Regions from separate parts of the Buttiauxella sp. S19-1 genome, predicted to be linked through region 1. Evidence: predicted binding sites of a transcription regulator. Region 1 holds the regulator's gene; the other holds the start of a gene.
The links. Region 1 encodes sigma-54, which starts transcription at its own class of promoters, with help from an activator protein. Its sites were predicted from a motif close to GTTGGCACANNTTTCGCTNT; they were not measured.
Positions count from the first base shown of each region.

Region 2: glnK (P-II family nitrogen regulator) is a predicted target of sigma-54. The motif match lies at 7,098-7,117, and genes of this name have one in related genera.

Region 1 is NZ_JAHWLU010000002.1:62,498-73,457, forward strand. Features, by position in the region: gene mtgA (monofunctional biosynthetic peptidoglycan transglycosylase) at 1-75, shown strand, start outside; gene npr (PTS phosphocarrier protein NPr) at 81-353, opposite strand; gene rapZ (RNase adapter RapZ) at 350-1,204, opposite strand; gene ptsN (PTS IIA-like nitrogen regulatory protein PtsN) at 1,258-1,749, opposite strand; gene hpf (ribosome hibernation promoting factor) at 1,957-2,244, opposite strand; gene rpoN (RNA polymerase factor sigma-54) at 2,267-3,700, opposite strand; gene lptB (LPS export ABC transporter ATP-binding protein) at 3,874-4,599, opposite strand; gene lptA (lipopolysaccharide ABC transporter substrate-binding protein LptA) at 4,606-5,169, opposite strand; gene lptC (LPS export ABC transporter periplasmic protein LptC) at 5,138-5,713, opposite strand; gene kdsC (3-deoxy-manno-octulosonate-8-phosphatase KdsC) at 5,710-6,276, opposite strand; gene kdsD (arabinose-5-phosphate isomerase KdsD) at 6,293-7,279, opposite strand; gene MES37_RS00990 (calcium/sodium antiporter) at 7,295-8,272, opposite strand; gene mlaF (phospholipid ABC transporter ATP-binding protein MlaF) at 8,503-9,318, shown strand; gene mlaE (lipid asymmetry maintenance ABC transporter permease subunit MlaE) at 9,326-10,108, shown strand; gene mlaD (outer membrane lipid asymmetry maintenance protein MlaD) at 10,113-10,664, shown strand; gene mlaC (phospholipid-binding protein MlaC) at 10,683-10,960, shown strand, end outside.
Region 2 is NZ_JAHWLU010000011.1:21,517-32,476, forward strand. Features, by position in the region: gene MES37_RS04505 (GNAT family N-acetyltransferase) at 1-783, opposite strand, end outside; gene yczE (membrane protein YczE) at 818-1,432, opposite strand; gene yczR (MocR-like transcription factor YczR) at 1,523-2,953, shown strand; RNA gene ffs (signal recognition particle sRNA small type) at 2,977-3,073, opposite strand; gene MES37_RS04525 (MGMT family protein) at 3,246-3,557, shown strand; gene MES37_RS04530 (YbaY family lipoprotein) at 3,666-4,202, opposite strand; gene tesB (acyl-CoA thioesterase II) at 4,418-5,278, shown strand; gene amtB (ammonium transporter AmtB) at 5,389-6,675, opposite strand; gene glnK (P-II family nitrogen regulator) at 6,708-7,046, opposite strand; gene MES37_RS04550 (SmdB family multidrug efflux ABC transporter permease/ATP-binding protein) at 7,300-9,078, opposite strand; partial or broken gene MES37_RS04555 (SmdA family multidrug ABC transporter permease/ATP-binding protein) at 9,071-10,848, opposite strand; gene MES37_RS04560 (Lrp/AsnC family transcriptional regulator) at 10,905-10,960, opposite strand, start outside.

The DNA.
Region 1 (10,960 bases):
CGTCAGCAATGGATTTTGCGCCAGATGCGCCAGCTAGGTGGCGAATCGTTTATGGCGCAGCATGAGTTGAAGTGAGCTAATTAGTCTTCGTCAAAACCGGCATTGAATAGCGCGATAACGGCGTTCAATGCCTGTTCTTCTTCGGGGCCAGTGACTTCAATTTCAATGTGACCCCCTTTAGCAGAATCCAGCATCAGCAATGCAATGACGCTATTGGCTTCAGCTTCCGTGCCAGCCTCGTTGCGCAGCATCACTTCGGCGTCAAAGCTTTGTACCAGTTCGAACAGCTTCATCGCTGGGCGTGCGTGCATGCCCAGTTTGTTGGTTATCTCAACGGTCTGTTTTACGGTCATGTTTTACGTTTTTCCAGCGTGCGGTGACGGGATTGCACGTTCTTGCCGCGTGAACGGAAATAATCTGCCAACTGTTCAGCGATATAAACTGAACGGTGTTTACCGCCGGTACAGCCAATCGCCACAGTTAGATAGCTGCGGTTATTGGTTTCCAGCATAGGTAACCATAGCTCAAGATAGCTACGCGTCTGGTAGATAAAATTGTGGACTTCGGTATGACGGTCGAGGAACGCAGCAACAGGTCTGTCCAGACCGGTCATCGGGCGCAGCTTCGGGTCCCAGTGCGGGTTTGGCAGGAAGCGCACATCGAACACGTAATCCGCATCAATCGGAATACCATGTTTAAAGCCAAAGGACTCGAACACCATTGTCAGCTCACGTTCACGTTTACCAAGCAAACGGGTACGCAGCATTTCCGCGAGCTCATGCACCGACATCTCAGAGGTGTCGATGATCAGATCGGCTCTGGATTTCAATGGCTCCAGCAAGTCACTTTCTTCATCTATCGCACTTTCCAGCGAGAGATTTTTACTGGAAAGCGGGTGCAAGCGGCGCGTGTCACTATAACGACGAATCAGCGTGTTGCGATCGGCATCAAGGAATAACAATTGTGGTGAGAATGAGTCAGGCAGATTGGTCATTGCCTGTTCAAAGATCTCCGGATTTTCCGGCATGTTACGCACGTCGATGCTGACTGCCGCAGAAATTTGGCGTTCTGCGAGGGTTTTAGCAAGATCAGGTAATAGCACCACTGGTAGGTTATCTACACAGTAGAATCCCATATCTTCTAGTGCACGCAAGGCTACAGACTTCCCTGAACCAGAGCGGCCGCTGACAATCATCAGCACCATGTTTTCACTCCCCCAACTTTTCTTGCTGCGGCATACCCGTGACCGCAGCCAGATTATTCACTTTCACTACCTTGTTCTGTTTCGGTAATGATCTGATAAAGCTCTTCATCGCTCTGTGCAGAACGCAGGCGGCGGCAAATCGTTTTGTCAGCCAGACGTTTTGCTACCAGAGACAAAGTATGTAAGTGCGTTTTTGTTTGATCCGCAGGAACAAGCAGCGCAAACATCAGGTCAACCGGTTGGTTATCGATGGCGTCAAAAGCGATAGGGGTTTCCAGTTTAATAAACACCCCAACGGCACGAGTCGTATCTTCTTCCAGTTTCCCATGGGGAATGGCGATGCCATTTCCGATACCGGTACTGCCCATGCGTTCGCGCGTCAATACAGCCTCAAATACCACTTGTGGTGGCAGGCCGAGCTGTTTTGCTGCCAGTTCACTGATGATTTCCAGTGCACGCTTTTTACTCTGGCAATGTACGTTGGTACGGGTACATTCCTTGTTCAGGACTTGACTAAGTTGTAGAGCAGAATCGTTGTTCATCATAAGTTCACCTAAGCACCCTGTTATGCTAACGGCCCGCTACTCCACGCAACGAGCCGTCTTTACCCTTCATACTTCAAGTTGCATATGCGTTGGCTTCCTCGCTCACCCCAGTCACTTACCAGAGTAAGCTCATGGGGATTCACTGTGTAGCCGCCTTTCTGCAACTCGAATTATTTTGGGTAACTGCTTAAACAGTTGCCCGGATTATCAGTGTTGTTTTAGTTTATCTTTATGTTTGGTTAACTGGCGAGCCAGTTTATCAATCAGACCGTCAATCGCCGCATACATATCCTGCCCTTCCGCGCTGGCATGAATTTCACCACCATTTACATGAAGCGTTGAATCGGCAATATGCGTGACTTTTTCCACTTTTAACACAATATAGACTTGGTTAATTCTATCGAAGTACTGCTCCAGTTTGGCAAACTTCGTACTCACAAATTCGCGCAGTGCGTCAGTGATTTCGACGTTATGTCCTGTAATGTTGAGCTGCATAGTGTCTTCCTTATCGGTTAAGTCAAACCAACTGTTTACGCTGATTTGACGGTGGTATGGATAAAGACTCTCGGTACTTCGCAACAGTGCGGCGTGCCACCATGATCCCCTGATCCGATAGCATAGTCGTTAACTTGCTATCACTCAGTGGTTTCGCAGGGTTTTCCGCAGCAATTAATTTCTTCACCAATGCACGAATTGCCGTCGAGGAGGCTTCACCTCCACCTTCGGTATTAACGTGGCTTGAGAAGAAATACTTCAATTCAAAAATGCCGCGTGGGCTATGTAAATATTTTTGCGTGGTCACTCGGGAAATGGTCGATTCATGCATTTCTACGACCTGAGCGATATCAGCAAGCACCATCGGTTTCATGTGCTCTTCGCCGTGTTCAAAAAAGCCTTGTTGCTGTTCAACGATACAGCGACTGACGCGCAGCAGCGTGTCGTTCCGGCTTTCCAGGCTCTTAATCAGCCACTTTGCTTCTTGCAGATTACTGCGAATAAATTGCGAGTCGCTGTCATTGCGGGCACTGGTGCCCATTGCAGCGTACTGCTGGTTTATTTTCAGGCGAGGGAGGCTGTCGGCATTGAGTTCTACAGTCCAGTGACCTTGCGTTTTTTTCACCAGAACATCCGGTATGACATATTCCGGTTCACCGGTCTGAATGGATTGCCCTGGGCGTGGGTCAAGAGACTGAATCAGGCACATTGCCTCTTTCAGCACCTCTTCTTTCAGACGGGTGACGCGCATCAGGCTGCGGAAGTCATGGTTAGCGAGCAGATCCAGGTGATCGCTGACAATCAAGCTGGCTTCGGTTAACCATGGCGTTTCGCGAGCGAACTGTGAAAGCTGTATGAGCAGGCAATCGCGTAGATCACGTGCGGCAACACCCACAGGATCGAAGCGTTGAACGCGTTTGAGTACGGCTTCCACTTCGTCGAGGGTGATTTCGTCATCACCCATGCTTTCCAGAATTTCTTCCAGAGAAACTGTGAGATAACCCATTTCGTCAACGGCATCGACAATAGAGGTCGCAATTGCTGTGTCAGTATCTGAAAACGGGGTGAGATCAACCTGCCACATCAGATAATCCTGAAGAGACTGGGTCGTTTCCCCCTGATAAACCGGCAATTCGTCGTCGATATAATCGCTTCCGGTTCCTGATGGAGTGCCTGCGGTGTAGATTTCGTCCCAACTGGTATCCAGCGGTAACTCGTCAGGCATTTCTTTTTGCTCAAGCGCCTCACGGGTATCTAACGCTTCGTTTTCACGTACTTCCTGAGTTTCAACTTCTTCATGCAGATCGGTTTGCTCAAGCAGTGGGTTACTTTCCAGTGCTTGCTGAAGTTCTTGCTGTAGCTCTAACGTCGAAAGTTGCAACAGACGAATTGCCTGCTGTAACTGGGGAGTCATAGCAAGTTGTTGGCTAAGCCGTAATTGCAAACCTTGCTTCATATTCAGAGCGAGCTTCCTCAGGTTATACTCGTCATACTTCGAGCTGCAGGGGTGTTGACTGCACTCCTTCACCCCAGTCACTTACTCAAGTAAGCTCCTGGGATGAACTCCCTTGTCGCCTACCTGCAACTCGAATTATTTTGAGTATAAATATTATAATTTTTACTACCCTATCAGAGTCTGAACTCTTCGCCCAGATACACGCGCTTAACATGCTCGTCTTCCAGGATTTCGGCTGGAGTGCCATGGGCGATTAAATGGCCCTGGCTTACGATGTAGGCACGTTCACAAACAGCCAGCGTTTCGCGTACGTTATGGTCAGTAATCAACACCCCGAGCCCACTGTCGCGCAGATGCTCAATGATTCGCTTGATGTCGATGACGGATATTGGGTCAACACCAGCAAAAGGTTCATCCAGAAGAATAAATTTTGGATTTGCGGCTAATGCTCGGGCAATTTCGACACGACGACGCTCGCCACCAGACAATGACTGCCCGAGGTTATTACGCAAATGTTCGATGTGGAATTCTTCCATCAGCTCATTAGCGCGGTCATCACGCTGCTCAACAGAAAGATCGTCACGGATTTGCAGCACAGCCATTAAGTTATCGAACACACTTAAACGGCGGAAAATAGACGCTTCTTGCGGTAAGTAGCCGATACCTCGACGAGCACGAGCATGAAGTGGCAGAAGGCTGATGTCTTCATCATCAATAATAATGTTGCCGGCGTCACGCGGCACAATGCCAACCACCATGTAAAAGGTGGTGGTTTTCCCGGCACCGTTTGGGCCAAGTAACCCGACAATTTCACCCGACTTAACAGCCAGGCTGACATCTTCAACGACGCGGCGGCCTTTGTAGGCTTTGGCGAGATTTTTTGCAATTAAAGTAGCCATAACGAATTAGTTACTCTTTTTCTGCGCAGGGGCTGGTGCCGGAGCCTGGCCGTCTTTTTTCTGCAGTTGAGAAGGGACCAGAACGGTGGTGACACGTTTACCTTTTTCGCTAAAGGCCTGCATCTTCTGTTCTTTCACCAGATAAGTAATTTTGTCGCCTTTGATATTGCTGTCGACCTGCTCGAGATAAGCATTACCGGTCAGAACTACAAAGTCGTTTTGCAACTCATAGTGCATGGTCGCTGAGTGGCCGCTAACGGGTTTACCGCTATCTTGCATCTGATAGAACGTGGCTGGATTACCATAACCATCAATGACTTCTTTGCCTTCTTCGCCGCCAGGACGAGTCACAACCACTTTGTCGGCGTTAATTTTGATACTGCCTTGTGTCACGATCACATTGCCAGTGAAGGTGACGACGTTGCCCTGCATATCCAGCGACTGTTGGTCAGATTCAATGTGAATCGGCTGATCGGTATCACCGGTCAACGCAAATGCCGAAAAACTAGCGGCTAAAAGCGTACTGGTTAGTACTAAATTACGGCTGAGTTTGTTTATTTTGGATTTCATAGGATGTTCTAACCTTTTCAATCAGCTCGGCATTTTTGCTGCGTAAATTTCCACGCATTTTGAGGCCGGTGGAGTTAAAGCTGGTTCCATACAAGGTTACCTGGTCATCAGAGGCAACATCCTGAGTGACTAAATTAACCTGCGCATTGTCCGTGGTAATTTTGCGTAGCTGAGAATCCGGCGTCAGAGCCGTCAGCACCACATTCCCATACAAATACAGCATCCGATCGTTAGTAAGTTTGGCGCGATCCGCTCGTAAAGACCAGGTTGCCACTTTGTTTTCGTCATACTGCGTCATCACCGGGTTGGTAAACCACGAAATAGCAGTCTCAGAAAAATATTCAACGTGTTCCGAAACCAGCCGATAATTCAGAGCCCCTTCAGGACTGTAGGCGAGCGTCGTGGAATGTTCACTTTGATAGGTTGGCTCGTTGCTGTTTACCGTCGGTGTAGCAACGGGGTCTTTATCGACCAGATTTAAGCCAATCAACACTAATGCCAGCAATGAAAGCAGGATGATAACCCAACGTCTGGTCTTACTCATATAGATAGCCCTTTGGCCTCATCAAGCTTTCCTTGTGCCAGTAACAGAAGATCACAGACTTCGCGGACCGCCCCACGTCCGCCAGCAATACGTGTAACGTAGTCGGCACGAGGAATCAGTAAAGGATGAGCGTCGGAAACCGCCACACTCAAACCCACTTTTGCCATCACTGGCCAGTCGATTAAATCATCACCAACGTAAGCAACATGTTCCGCGGGGATGGCGAGCTTATCTAATAGATCGTGAAAAGCCAAAAGCTTGTCAGATTGCCCTTGATAGAGATGGGTAATCCCGAGTGTTGCGCATCGGTCTTCAAGTAGCTTTGCTTTGCGGCCGGTAATAATCGCGACTTCGATGTCGGAAGTCAGCACGCAGCGAATTCCGTAACCGTCACGCACGTTGAATGCTTTCAGCTCTTCGCCGCTATTACCCATGTAAATCAGGCCATCAGACATGACACCGTCAACATCTAAAATAAGCAGGCGCACGTTTTCTGCCCGCTCCATCACGCGCGTGCTTACCGGGCCATAACAGGTGGCAAGTGACGCTTCATGGTTACTCATTAAGGCTAATCCTTTGTTAAACCACGCCAGCGCGTAGCATGTCATGCATATGTACCACACCGAGAAGTTGGTCGCCATCTGCAACCAATACCGAGGTAATGTGGCGAGATTGCATCAAATTGAGCGCATCCACAGCCAGGAGTGACGGACGGACCCTAATTCCACCGACAGTCATGACATCTGCGATATTCAGAGAGTGGAGGTCAACGCCCATATCAAAGACGCGTCGTAAATCGCCATCGGTGAAGATCCCTTCGATTTTCATCAGGGAGTCACAGATTACGGTCATACCCATATTTTTACGCGTAATTTCCAGTAGAGCATCGCGCAAGGACGCATCTTTACTGACATGAGGGATCTCATCACCGCTGTGCATGATATCGCTGACGCGTAGTAACAGTTTACGACCCAATGCGCCGCCTGGGTGAGAAAGTGCAAAATCTTCTGCAGTAAAGCCGCGAGCTTTAAGCAACGCAACGGCAAGGGCGTCACCCATAACCAGTGTTGCTGTGGTGCTGGAGGTTGGAGCCAGACCAAGAGGGCAGGCTTCTTGCGGGACTTTGACACACAAATGGATATCTGCCGCTTTACCCATAGAACTATCCGGGCGGCTGGTGATGCAAATGAGCGGCACCTGTAAGCGCTTGAGAACGGGAATCAATGCCTGAATTTCGTTTGATTCGCCGGAGTTTGAAATCGCGATAACAATATCCTGGGGGCTCACCATTCCGAGATCGCCGTGGCTTGCTTCACCAGGGTGGACGAAAAATGAAGGTGTGCCGGTGCTGGCAAACGTTGCCGCCATCTTTTTACCGATGTGACCAGACTTACCCATGCCCATTACGACAACTTTACCCTGGCAATAAAACATTTTTTCACAGGCTGCCGAGAAGTCTGTGTTGATGTATTGCTCAAGTTGATCCAGGCCTTCACGTTCGATCTTCAGGACTTCTTTGCCTGCTTGCTGAAAGTCAAAACCCGGTTGTAAATCTATCTGTGACATAATTTCCGTTCCGTTTTACCCAACGACCGGTGATGCAACAAACCACAGCACCACAATCCATACGAAGAAACTACATGTTAACAGAGCGCCTGCTGTCTTGCCGATAGAGCGAGGCTTTCGCCAGCAAAGTACGGCGAAAATGACACTGACGACCAACATCACCCAATAGTCACGTGCAAAGACAAGTGGGTCGATTTCACCTGGTGCGATTAGCGCAGGAATGCCCATTACCAGAACAATATTGAAAATGTTTGAGCCAATAATATTACCAATCGCAATATCATCTTCGCCTTTACGGGCACCCGCGATGGTGGTGGCTAGTTCAGGCAGGCTAGTGCCAACCGAAATAATCGTCAGGCCAATCACTAACTCACTTACGCCAAAATAGTGCGCCAACACACTGGCGTTATCGATAACCATGCGTGTGGCCATCGGCATAATAATTAGGGCAACAGCGAGCCATAAAAATGCGACGGGGCGGTTTCCTTCTCGAGGAAGCTCTGCCAACTGTTCACGGGTCAGTTTGTCGGCACCTTCATTTCCGGCAAGGCGCGTTATTTTAATCGTAAACAGCAGATACGCCACTGATACCGTAATCAAAATAACACCATCAACAACGCTTAGCTGGTTGTCAAAAAGCAGCCAGCCAATAATTGCGCTGACAACTAACATTAGGGGTAACTCGCGCCGTAGAATATCGGAATTCACGGTAAATGGATGCAAAAGAGCCGCTAAGCCAAGAATTAACAAAATATTGGTGATATTTGAGCCTAACGCGGTCCCTACCGCTAAATCCAACTGACCATGCAGGGCTGCAGAACTGGCGACGATGAGCTCTGGTAGTGAAGTGCCAATACTGACCACAGTCAAACCGATTAGCAGTGGTGGAACCCCAAAACTGCGACAAAGTATTGATGCGGCAAACACTAATCGGTCAGCGCCATAGACGACCAAAAGCAAACCAATAATTAACAGAGCTGTAGCTAACAGCATGCAGAATCCTTAATTCAGGTATAATCGCCGGTCTTGTGCTGTGAAAGTACCGGCAGAGCATACAGTTCTGTAGGGCCGGGCATGATTCTTAATTCTGACTTTATGTGGCAGAAAAGTAAAACAAATGCCAGTTTTCGCTAATCAGGACGGGTATTATTCTGCAAGGATATTGGATTGGAACTCAGTTTCCAGTAAATGCTTCGTCCGTGAACTTGATAAAAGGAAAGATGATGAGCCAGACGCAGACTAATCTGGTCGAAATTCGCGGAGTAAGTTTTACTCGCGGCAGTCGGCGCATCTTTGACAATATTTCACTGAACGTACCCCGCGGTAAAATTACCGCCATAATGGGGCCTTCAGGGATTGGGAAGACAACGCTATTGCGGCTGATCGGTGGTCAAATTCAACCCGACAGCGGTGAAATCCTGTTTGACGGTGAAAACGTCCCCGCCATGTCTCGTTCGCGTTTATACAATGTTCGTAAACGCATGAGTATGCTGTTCCAGTCTGGCGCGCTATTTACCGACCTCAATGTCTTTGAAAATGTGGCGTATCCACTACGTGAACATCGCCGCCTGCCGGAAGAGTTGTTGCACAGCACCGTGATGATGAAACTTGAGGCGGTGGGGTTACGTGGTGCCGCTAAACTGATGCCTAACGAACTCTCCGGTGGTATGGCCCGACGTGCAGCTCTAGCTCGAGCCATCGCACTCGAACCCGATCTGATCATGTTTGATGAACCATTTGTTGGTCAGGACCCTATTACTATGGGGGTATTAGTCAAACTGATTTCAGAATTGAATAGCGCCCTTGGCGTCACGTGTATTGTGGTTTCTCACGACGTCCCAGAAGTGCTGAGCATTGCCGATTACGCCTATATTGCTGCGGATCAACATATTGTGGCTGAAGGCACGCCTGCTGCCCTGCGTGAAAATTGCGACCCGCGAGTGCGCCAGTTCCTCGATGGTATTGCCGATGGGCCAGTACCGTTCCGCTATCCGGCAATGGATTATCGGAATGACTTATTATCAGAAACAGGGAGTTAAGTTGCTCATGTTCTTTAATGCACTGGCATCATTCGGACGGCGGGGGTTGAAAACCTGTGCGTCATTTGGCCGGGCTGGGATAATGCTTTTTAATGCGCTGGTGGGGAAACCGGAATTCCGCAAACACACACCATTGCTTATTCGCCAACTGTATAACGTTGGTGTGTTGTCGCTGATTATCATCATTGTTTCTGGTTTGTTTATCGGCATGGTGCTTGGTCTGCAAGGTTACCTGGTGCTGACGACCTACAGCGCGGAATCAAGCCTCGGTATGTTGGTCGCCTTGTCATTACTGCGAGAGCTTGGTCCTGTCGTTGCTGCATTGCTGTTCGCCGGGCGTGCCGGTTCAGCACTAACCGCAGAAATCGGCTTAATGAGGGCAACAGAACAACTTTCCAGTATGGAAATGATGGCGGTTGATCCTCTACGCCGGGTCGTTTCACCGCGTTTTTGGGCTGGCGTGATTTCACTACCCTTGCTGACGCTTATTTTTGCTGCGGTCGGCATTTGGGGTGGGGCGCTGGTGGGTGTGAACTGGAAGGGAATCGATGCGGGCTTCTTCTGGTCTGCAATGCAAAACGCCGTCAGCTGGCGGACTGATTTGGTTAACTGTGTCATCAAGAGTGTGGTGTTTGCGATAACAGTGACCTGGATTGCTTTATTCAATGGCTACGATGCTATTCCTACGTCCGCAGGGATTAGTCGGGCAACAACACGAACCGTTGTGCACGCTTCACTGGCCGTTTTAGGTCTGGATTTTGTGCTCACAGCACTGATGTTTGGGAATTAAGTTCATGCAAACTAAGAAATTTGAAACTGGGGTTGGAGCATTTTTAATTATTGCACTGGCAGCCATCGTCTTCTTGTGTCTGAAAGTGGCAAACGTCACTTCGCTACGCAGTGAGCCAACGTACCGGGTCTATGCGACTTTTGACAACATCGGTAGCTTGAAAACGGGTTCCCCGCTGCGCCTCGGTGGCGTGGTGATTGGTCGTGTTGACGATATTACTCTGGATCCGAAAACTTACTTACCACGAGTCACCCTGGATATCGAAGAACGCTATAACCACATTCCGGATACCAGTTCGCTGGCTATCCGTACTTCTGGCTTGCTGGGCGAGCAATATCTCGCGTTGAACCTCGGTTTTGATGATCCAGAACTCGGTTCATCTATCCTTAAAGAGGGCGGGACGATTCAGGACACCAAGTCAGCCCTGGTGCTGGAAGACCTGATTGGCCAATTCCTGTATAAGAGCGGCAATGGTGATAATCAGAATTCAGGGGATTCCTCATCGCAGGATTCACAGAATAATAGTGCAGCGCCACAGCCTGGTACCACGCATTAATCTAAGAGGAAAAGTGTTATGTTTAAAAGACTTATTATGATTGCTATGCTGGTTATTGCACCGCTTGCAAATGCTGCGGATCAAAGTAATCCCTACAAATTAATGGGCGAAGCGGCACAAAAAACTTTTGACCGCCTTAAAAACGAACAACCTAAAATTCGCCAAAACCCTGATTATTTGCGTGAGATCGTTGGTCAGGAACTGCTGCCTTACGTGCAGGTAAAATACGCGGGGGCTCTGGTTCTGGGTCGTTATTATAAAGATGCGACCCCTGCGCAGCGTGATGCTTACTTCAA
Region 2 (10,960 bases), on a different contig from region 1:
GTCTTGACGGTAGCCGCAGCTCAGGAAAAGAGGAGACATTTGTTCAGGGATAGCCGCTGCAGTTGCAATACCTGGGAAGCGCTCACGCAATAACATCAGCAGCTTTTTCGCCAGCCCTTTGCCTCGTGCAGCCGGATCTACATACAGCATTCGTAACCTGAGGTATGGCGCCGTCACTACCATGGCGTAAGCGGCATCTTGCAGCGAAAATGCCTGGCCGGGTAATTTAAACAGCGTCTCCCCCCCGCTTAACCACGGCAAACGCAGGTGCGTATCGGCCATCATTTTTTTGGCAACCATCAGAGGATCGACTTCAGTTAATTCGTTGGTGGCAATAAAGCGCGCCGGGCTTGTAGCGTAAAATCCGACGAACGTATTCTGACGCACAAATCCCATACGCTCATACAGTGCCAGCCCACTGTCGTTACCGACGATGACTTCCAGCCACATGTTGCGGTCGCCACGCGCTTTCGCTTCATCAATTAATTGCTGCATGAATTGCCTGCCAAACCCCTGCCCACGCAGTTCAGGGCGAATAGCAAATGCGGCGAGGCGACAGGATTGGCCACGGCGACTGATGATCGCCAACGCTTTCGGTTCATCGTTTTGCATCCACACACGGCTATCATTGAGGCTCATATCTTCAGCGGCAAAACGCGAGGCAAAGGCCTTGCCGTCAATGGTGAAAGGGACTAAATACCCTTCAAAACAGTGAGATAAAATTTCTGCTAACTGATAGCTACTAAAATGTGCCGCCGCTTTGCTAATGACCGTGTTGTGCATCGTGACCTCAAACTGTCGGTTTTAGGTTTCAACATTAGGGTACTATTGTCGGTTCAACCAGTTTTTTCTCCCGTTGAATATGAATACGAAACCACGGCAAACAGAGTTGAATTAATGGGCCAATCGCCAGCGCGTATAACACCGTCCCGACGCCAAATGTGCCGCCCATCAACCATCCCGCCAGTAAAACCGTCAATTCGATGGCGGTGCGTACACTGCGCACCGACCAACCCGTTCGCGCGTTAATCCCGGTCATTAAGCCATCTCGTGGCCCTGAACCAAACCCAGCGCCGATGTACATCCCCGTGGCAATCGCATTCACCAGTATCGCTGCCAACAGCAAAATACTGCGCGCTGCCAGCGATTCAAGCGGCGGCATTAAGGCTAACGCGGCATCAGCGGCCAACCCCAACACAATCACGTTGCTGATGGTCCCAAGCCCAGGTTTTTGGCGCAACGGGATCCACAGTAGCAGCACCAACGCGCCGACCACAATCATCACCATGCCAATATTAAGAGAGAAGATCCGCGCCACACCAAGGTGGAACACATTCCATGGATCGGCCCCTAAATTGGCTCGCACAAACATGGCGGTAGAGACACCGTATAGCACCAGACCGGTATACAGTTGCAGCAAGCGACGAGCGATCATTATCTTCACCTCAGAAATCTTTTGTGGCTTTACTTTCACGCAAAATGGATCTGATATTAAGGTCCAGTTAATACAAAGTGGATTGCTATGACACAGCGCAGAACCGGTTCATCATCGCTGACAAAATTGCTGGGAAACTGGCAACAGGATTTACCGCGCTCCCCGGTTTATCGCCAACTGGCGGATGGGCTACGGTTGCTGATTCTGGATGGACGCTTGCCGCTCGATTGCCGCCTGCCTGGTGAGCGAGAACTGGCAGCCGCACTCGGTATTAGCCGTACCACGGTCGCCACCGCGCTGGCTCAGTTGCGGGATGAAGGATATCTGGCAAGCCGACAAGGTTCAGGTTCTGTCACCATGCTGCCGGAAGGGCGGCAAACCGTCTCTCCTCTTCCTGGCAGGGCGACCACATTAGATCTTTCCACTGCGGCACTCACTGCCGGGCCAGAAATTCATCAGGCCTATGCTCAGGCACTGATTGCCTTGCCAGAACATTTAGCGACGACCGGTTATAACCAGCAGGGTTTGCCTGAACTGCGTGAGATTATCGCGCAACGCTATGCCGCCCGCGGGCTGCCAACTGACGCCGATCAGATTATGATCGTCAACGGTGCGCTGAGTGGTTTTGGCTTGATCTTACGTTTGTTAACCGGCCCTGGCGACCGCGTGGTCATCGACCAGCCTACTTACCCGATGGCACTCGCCGCCATTAAAGGAGCGTCATGCCGTGCTGTTCCCGTTAGCCTGACACAACAAGGTTGGGACACTGAAGGAATGGCAGCCACCATTGCACAAACTTCGCCACGGCTGGCCTACTTGCTGGCCGATTTTCATAATCCTGTCGGCTGCTGTATGGATGCCACAACTCGTGCAACCATCGCTGATATTGCCGCCCGAACACGCACCACAATAGTGGTCGATGAAACCATGGCCGACCTGTGGTACGACGCCCCACCACCGCCACCACTGGCCGCTTTTGATGATGCCGACCGGGTGATTACGCTAGGTTCCGCCGGAAAAAGCTTCTGGGGTGGTTTGCGCCTCGGCTGGATACGCGCCAGTACACGCATCATTGCTTCGCTGATACAAATCCGCGATTCGCTGGATTTAGGCTCGCCAATCCTTGAGCAACTTGCCGCGATTAACCTGTTTAACGACGCTGAAAACTTTTTACCCCAACGCCGTGAAATTTTACGCCAGCGCAGAGATGCCTGCGGTGCAGCCATTAAAGAACTGTTTCCCGACTGGAAACTGACCGTGGTGCCACAAGGGGGATTATCGTGGTGGATTGAGTTGCCAAAACCATTGGCGACGGTGTTTGCCGCAAGTGCAGAATCGCAAGGCATCCGCATTGGCGCAGGGCCACGTTTTGGCATTGATGGCGCATTTGAACGCTATTTAAGAATGCCGTTTACGTTAGAAACCACGGAAATGCGCATCGCGCTGGAACGATTAAAACCGATTTGGGAGAGTGTTGCGCAAGCAGGTAGTGAATATCTAAGAAGAACGGTGGTTTAGCAGACCCCAGAATTGGGTGGGGGCCCTGCCAGCTACATCCCGGCACACACGTCATCTGCTGCGGCTGCTTCCTTCCGGACCTGACCGAATTCACAAATTAGTGTTGCGGGAGAACCAACAGGGCCCCCATTGAGAGCGCTAGTTACCTAACGCGCTGGCGCATTATCCATGTTGCCCCCGGCAATTGCAAGCAAGGAGCGGTCAGGTGTTGCTTTCTTGCGCACCCCCAGTTTTTCTTTCTAGTTTAGTACACGACGATTATCCTTACCGGCATCCTGATTTGGAGTTTGCTATGGATAACAACGATTCATTCCCGCAGCGTGTTTATCAGATTATTGCCGCTATTCCTGAAGGTTGCGTCACCACATATGGCGATGTGGCGCGCCTGGCGGGTTCACCGCGTGCCGCACGACAAGTCGGAGGTGTTCTCAAGCGCTTACCTGAAGGCAGTAAATTACCGTGGCATCGCGTCGTGAATCGTCATGGCACGATTTCGCTGACCGGCCCGGATCTACAGCGCCAGCGGCAAGCTTTGCTATCAGAAGGGATTATGGTGTCTGGGGACGGGAAAATTGAGATGGAACGTTATCGCTGGAATTATTAATTAGCGCCTCCGTGAGGGGATTAGCCAGTTGTGTCGGATGACGCTGCGCTTATCCGACCTACGATATCAGCGTCAAGCGCCTCCGCAGAGGCGCTTATGTGCTTAGTATCAGTACTGCGTTGGCGCAGGAACGGTCGATACCGCACCACCGTTATCCTGGACTGGAACCGCCGTTTGCTGAACGGGCACCAGGGTCAGGTCTGCTTTGGTCCCACCGTTGTTAATGACCGGCTGAATGGTATCGGTGATAAACATCAGCTGATTGTTTACGGTGATCGCCGCACTCAAGATGATGCGAGCGTTAGGCTGAATATCCGCTGGGTTAAACGGCAACACAAAACTGAAAGGTGATTGCTTCCCTTCAGTACGGACCGCTCTTTGCGACAGCACTCTTGACGGAGCATCTGCCAAAGATGCGTCAGACAATGTCACCGTTAGCACCGCATCCGGCGGAAGCGCAATACGCTGACGAATCCAGACTGTCCCCGATACATTCGGCTGTTGAATATCAGATTGTGCTAATGCCGCCGCTGACGACGTCGTCGCAGCTGGGGCTGGCGTTGGGATGTCAGCACTTTTGTTATGCGCGCATCCCGTCAACGCAACTGCCATGGCTAAACCACTTAACGTGTGCACAAGTTTCATTGATTTGTTCTCCTTTTATCAACGCACCAGCAGGCTTCAGGCCCACGAGTAATGAGTGGTTAAATATACTTATCATGCTAAGTGTGGCACAAAATTCTGACTTTTTCTGAAAACTAAGACATTTCGTCAGGTCGGGCCACTGAGTGGCGATTACAGGAAACCTGTTATAATCAGGCCAATTGCGCGATTTTTGTTAATTCCATTGAGGACCTTTTATGAGTCAGGCGCTCAGCAATTTGTTGGCATTACTCAATCTGGAAAAGATTGAAGAAGGTATTTTTCGTGGCCAGAGCGAGGACTTAGGTTTACGTCAGGTATTCGGTGGGCAAGTTGTTGGCCAGGCGTTGTATGCCGCCAAAGAAACCGTGCCAGCTGAACGTCTGGTGCATTCATTCCACAGTTATTTTCTGCGTCCCGGCGATAGCCAAAAACCGATTGTTTATGACGTCGAAACCCTGCGTGATGGCAATAGTTTCAGCGCTCGTCGCGTGGCGGCGATTCAAAATGGCAAACCCATTTTCTATATGACCGCCTCTTTCCAGGCGCCAGAACCCGGTTTTGAACATCAAAAAGCTATGCCTGGAGCCCCTGCGCCGGAAAACCTGAAGTCAGAAACAGAAATCGCCATGGCGTTTGAAAAGCTGCTGCCTCAGAGCCTGAAAGAGAAGTTTCTCTGTGAAAAACCGCTGGAGATCCGCCCGGTGGTGTTCCACAACCCGATGCAAGGGCATGTCGATGAGCCGGTACGCCAGGTGTGGATGCGTGCCAACGGGAAAATGCCAACCGAGTTACACGTCCATCAGTACTTGCTGGGTTACGCCTCTGATTTTAACTTCCTGCCCGTCGCCCTTCAGCCTCACGGCGTCGGTTTCCTGGAGCCGGGCATGCAGGTGGCGACAATCGATCATTCGATGTGGTTCCACCGCCCGTTCGATATGAATGACTGGCTGCTTTACAGCGTTGAGAGTACTTCGGCTTCTAGTGCGCGCGGTTTTGTTAGAGGCGAATTCTATTCACGCGATGGCGTGCTGGTGGCGTCTACGGTGCAAGAGGGGGTTATGCGTAAGCGAGGTTAAGATTGGCTCGCCCTCACCCCGACCCTCTCCCCCAGGAGAGGGAGAAGGTCAGAGAAAACACCGGTTATCCCCTCTCCCTGGGGAGAGGGCCAGGGTGAGGGGGAAATCATTTATGCGTTGTAAGCATTCTCGCCGTGGCTGTTCACATCCAGGCCTTCACGCTCATGTTCTTCTGGTACACGCAGACCGACAGTCAGGTCAGCCACTTTGAAGCCAATGAACGCGACTACCGCAGACCAGACAATCGTCACACCGATACTTTCCAGTTGCACCAGGATTTGATGGCCCATGGTCACGCCTTGTGCATAGCCCACACCACCCAGTGAAGTTGCAGCAAAGATACCGGTCATGATGCAACCTACGATACCGCACACGCCGTGGACACCGAACACATCACAAGGGTCATCGACACGCAGCCATTTTTTCAGCAGCGTCACACCCCACAAACCGGCCAGACCCGCTACGATACCGATAATCAGTGCACCGCCGACGCCAACATAACCACACGCTGGAGTGATACCGACCAGACCTGCAATGGCACCGGAACACGCGCCCAGCAGAGAAGGTTTGCCACGCAATGCCCACTCACCAAATACCCAGCCGAGGACGGCAGCGGCAGTTGCAACAACCGTGTTCACAAAGGCCAGAGCGGCGATTTCGTTTGCAGCACTTGCCGAACCGGCGTTGAAGCCAAACCAGCCGAAGTAGAGGATCGCAGTACCGGTAAACACCATCGGTAAGTTGTGCGGTTTGAACGCTTCTTTACCGTAGCCAACACGTTTGCCAATCAGGTAAGCACCTACCAGGCCCGCAACCGCGGCATTGATATGGACGACAGTACCACCCGCGAAGTCCATTGCACCGTGTGTTGCCAGTAAGCCACCACCCCACACCATATGGGCAATCGGCACATAAGAGAGCGTCAGCCAAATCACGACGAAAATCAGCACCGCTGAGAAGCGAATACGTTCAGCCAGCGCGCCAACAATTAGGCCCACGGTGATACAGGCGAAGGAACCCTGGAACGCCACATGAATATATTGGTAGAAAGAGCCCATCAACGCGGTGAGCTGAATATTCTTCAGCAATACCCAGTCGAAGTTACCAAAGAAGCTGCCACCGGAGCCAAAGGCCAGGGTATAGCCATAAACCACCCACAGCACACAAACCAGCGCAAACGTGACCGTTATCTGAGTCAGCATCGACAGCACGTTTTTGGAGCGAATCAGGCCACCGTAAAACAGCGCCAGCCCAGGTATTGTCATAAACAGCACCAATGCGGTGCTAATCATCATAAAGGCGTTGTCTGCTTTATCGGCCACAGCGGGTGCCGCAAGCGCGATTGATGGCGCAAGTGCCAGGGCTACAACGCCTAAGATAGAGGCTAATTTCTTCATTTTTTCCATCCCTTTCACGAGTGGCAAGACGATTACAGTGCAGCTTCGTCGGCTTCGCCGGTACGAATGCGGATGACGCGTTGCAGTTCAGCAACAAAAATTTTGCCATCGCCAATCTTGCCGGTGTAGGCAGCTTTGCTAATGACATCAATCACTTCATCAAGTTGATCATCGGCAATTGCCACATCAATTTTCACTTTAGGCAGGAAATTGACGCTGTATTCAGCACCGCGGTACAACTCTGCGTGACCTTTCTGGCGGCCAAAGCCTTTAACCTCGGTAACAGTCAGCCCTTGAATACCGATTGAAGACAGCGCTTCGCGTACATCTTCGAGTTTGAACGGTTTGATCACCACGGTAACCAGCTTCATAGATCCCCTCCAGTCAGAATTGGGTAATTGCCCTTGCAACACTGATTACATAAAGCAAAGGCCATGCCAAAAATGAAAAACAGGTTTTTTCAGCGCGTTAAGCCGCGCCGAATAAGGGTTGATGGGGAAGGAATAACGATGACTGGGATTAAGAAAGTTCTTAGGTAATAAAAACGCACCATTTCAGTGCATGGTGCGTTTCGCTTCTGCACCAATGGAGATACCCATTGGATTTATGCGTGTTTTTGGTGCATCAAGCGGTGGCAGGCTCTTCGCGAGTTGCCGCGGCTAATTCTTCACCTGCCAGTTGCAGCTGGTACATCTGCCAGTAACGGCCCTGTGCTGCCAGCAATTCACTGTGCGTACCACGTTCAACAGCCTGCCCACGGTGCAACACCAGAATGGTATCGGCATCGGTAATGGTCGATAAACGGTGAGCAATCACCACCAGCGTGGTGTGCTCACGCACCGCGGCCAGCGCATGTTGAATGGCCTGCTCGGTGCCGGAGTCGATATTTGCTGTTGCTTCATCGAGGATCAAAATCTGCGGTGCATCCACCAGCACGCGTGCCAGAGCCAGTAATTGCTTCTGACCAACAGACAAGTTATTGCCCTGCTCGCCCAACCGCGTGTAGATGCCATCACTCATGGTGCGAGCCAGTTCTGCCAGTTGCACCGTTTCCAGCGCTTGCCAGACCGCCGCTTCGCTGATGTCGCGCCCTAGCGTGACGTTAGCAAAGAAAGAGTCCGCCAGTACCACTGGATCTTGTTGCACCATCGCTACACCCTGGCGCAACACACTATGGCTCAGCGTATCCAGAGGGCGGCCATCAAGACGAATTTCACCGTTGGTCAGCGGGTAATAGCCCATCAACAAGTTTGCGAGGGTACTTTTCCCACTTCCGGTATGTCCCACCAGCGCCACAAAACTACGCGCTGGGACATCAAGGTGAATATCCTGCAATACCAGACGGTCACCGCGATAGGCGAAAGAGACGTTATCCACCTCGATATGGCCGCTTTCCAGCGGGCGAGTATCGTTGCCGTAATCCTGGCGCTTACCGTCCATTAATTCGAACACGCGTTCACCTGCCACCACTGCCTGTTGCAGCATCGATTGTTGCGTGGTGAGTTCAATCAGCGGCTCGTTAAGACGCCCCAAATAGTTGATAAACGCGTATAACACGCCAACTTCAATGGTGCCAACTGAGGTGAAACCGAACAGCATCAGCAAGCCGCACAGCACCATTGCGGAAAACAGGCTCAACAACGGTCGTAATAAAAAACCATCGAGGCGCAAGGTTTGCATCCGCGCTAAATAGTGCGAACGGCTCGCCGCCCCCATCCGCTCGCCAAATCTTGCCTGTTGGCGGAACTGCTGGATGACGCTCATCCCGTTAATCACTTCGTTAAAGCCATCGTTGATATCCGCCAGATAGCTACGCACCCGGCGCACAATCGGTGTGCTGTAACGCTGGTAGATAAACATCACGATGATCACCGCCGGGAAGATGCAGACCGCCACCGACGCCATGCGCCAGTCGAGGCTGAACATCGCCACCAGCATCGCGCCAATCAGTGCGGCACTGCGCAATACTGTCGCAACGACCGTCACGTAGAGATCGCGAATGACTTCGGTGTCGTTGGTAACACGGGAAATTAATTGCCCAACCGGCTGGGTATCAAAGGTACTCAGTGGCTGGCGCAATGCGGCATCCATCACGTCAGTACGCAGCTTTTGTACTACGCCAACAGCGGCCTGGTTAAATAATAAAGCCTGCCAGTAATGCAGCGTCGCCGCCGAAATTGACAGCAACAGGTAGGCTGTTCCTAGCCCCGCTGCCGCCGCAATCGGCATGCGATGCTCAGACACCATGTTATCAATAAAATAACTCACTAAAATCGGGCCGCTGACTTCGGCTGCCGCCGCAATCCACAACATCACTACCGCCCCTGCGAGCGGTTTACGCCACGGTGAGCCATATGCCAGCAGGCGTTTGATGGTTGGCCATTGCTGTATGGATTTACGCATTGGCAGGTTCCTCGTCTACCGTCGTTTCTGGCGCATCATCCAGCGCCGCTTCCAGTTGTTGATAACGATACATGTCGCGATACCAACCAGACTTCCCTACCAGCACATCGTGATTGCCGCGTTGGGCAACATGCCCGTGCTGCATCACGAGGATTTCACTGGCTTCGGTCAAAGCCGACAGACGGTGCGCGCTAATAATAACGGTGCGGTTTTCGCCCCACTGGCGCAGGTTATGCAGGATTTGGTGCTCGGTACGCCCGTCAACGGCAGAAAGCGCGTCGTCGAGGATCAAGATTTCTGCATCAAGCAATAATGCACGAGCGATAGAAATACGCTGTTTCTGGCCGCCGGATAGCATCACGCCACGCTCACCGACTTCAGTTTCGTAACCTTGTGGTAAACGCAGAATATCGTCATGAACGCTGGCAAGCCTGGCAACATGTTCAATTTCCTGCTGCGTGGCGCCCGGTTTGCCCAAAGCAATATTGCTGGCCACCGTGTCAGAGAACAAGAATGGTGTCTGATTGACCACCGCCAGACGGCTACGCCAGGAGTCGAGCTGCATCTGCACCAGCGGAATACCATGGAAACAAATCTCACCCTGGTCGATGTCAAAATGACGCTGGAGCAGGGACAGAATGGTACTTTTCCCGGCGCCCGTTGGGCCACATAACCCCAACATTTCGCCTGGTTTTAAGGTGAAGGAGACATTTTCAAGTGTCGGGCGTGCGGTTTGCGGATAATGGAACGCCTGAATATTCGCTTCAACTGTACCGCGACCGGCTGGCGCTTCTTTGGTGCCATCGGTGACTGACGGCGCTTCGGAGAGCATGCTGCGAATTCGGCTGTACGCCGCACTGCCGCGCTCAACAATATTGAACATCCACGCCAGCGCCAGCATCGGCCAATCATCAGGCCGAGGTACATCACAAAGCTGGTGAGTTGCCCAAGGGTGAGCGAACCCTGAATCACCATCCAACTGCCGCCGCCGATCGCCAGCAGGTTTGCGGTGCCGATGGTGATATAAATCGTCGGATCAAAGCGTGCATCCACCCGCGCCACTTTCATGTTTTTCTCGCCAGCATCTTTAGCTTCAGCGGCAAACAGCGCGGATTGGCGGTCTTCAAGACCAAAGGCTTTAATCATGCGGATGCTGGATAAACTTTCCTGCGTGCGGTCATTTAGCGTTGAGAATGCGGCCTGGGCGAGTTTGAAGCGTTGATGTAATTGGTCGCCATAACGTTTGATGACCAGCGCCATAACTGGCATAGGTAACAGCGCGAGCAGCGTCAACTCCCAGCTGATTTGCGTCGACATCACGATTAATACCGCGCAGCCCATCACCAGCGAATCCACCAGCGTTAACACGCCTTCACCTGCAGCAAAAACCACGCGATCAACATCGTTTGTCGCGCGTGCCATTAAGTCACCGGTGCGGTGACGTAGATAAAACTCGGGATGATGGCGGCTCAACTGGCGGTAATAATCTTCGCGCAATTCAACGGCAAGCTGGTAGCTTGCCCCGAACAACAGCACGCGCCAGACGTAACGTAGTATGTAGACGATCACCGCGATAACCAGTATCACGCCAATCCACATCAGTACGTCACTGCCAGAAAGGCGCTGTTGAGTCACACCATCGACAATTACGCCCACCAGTTTTGGCGGCACAAGTTGCAAGATAGCAATGATAATAAGCAAGGCGACAGCCCCGAGATAGCGTCGCCATTCGCGGGTGAAGTACCAGCTTAATTGAGCAAATAATCGCACGCAGTCAAATTCCTGAGAAATACTAGTGAAATGCTATTGAGGCCGGAGAACCTAACTTAGCGTTCCAGTGGCAAGGCCGTGGTGTATTTTATCTGTTCCATGGCAAAACTCG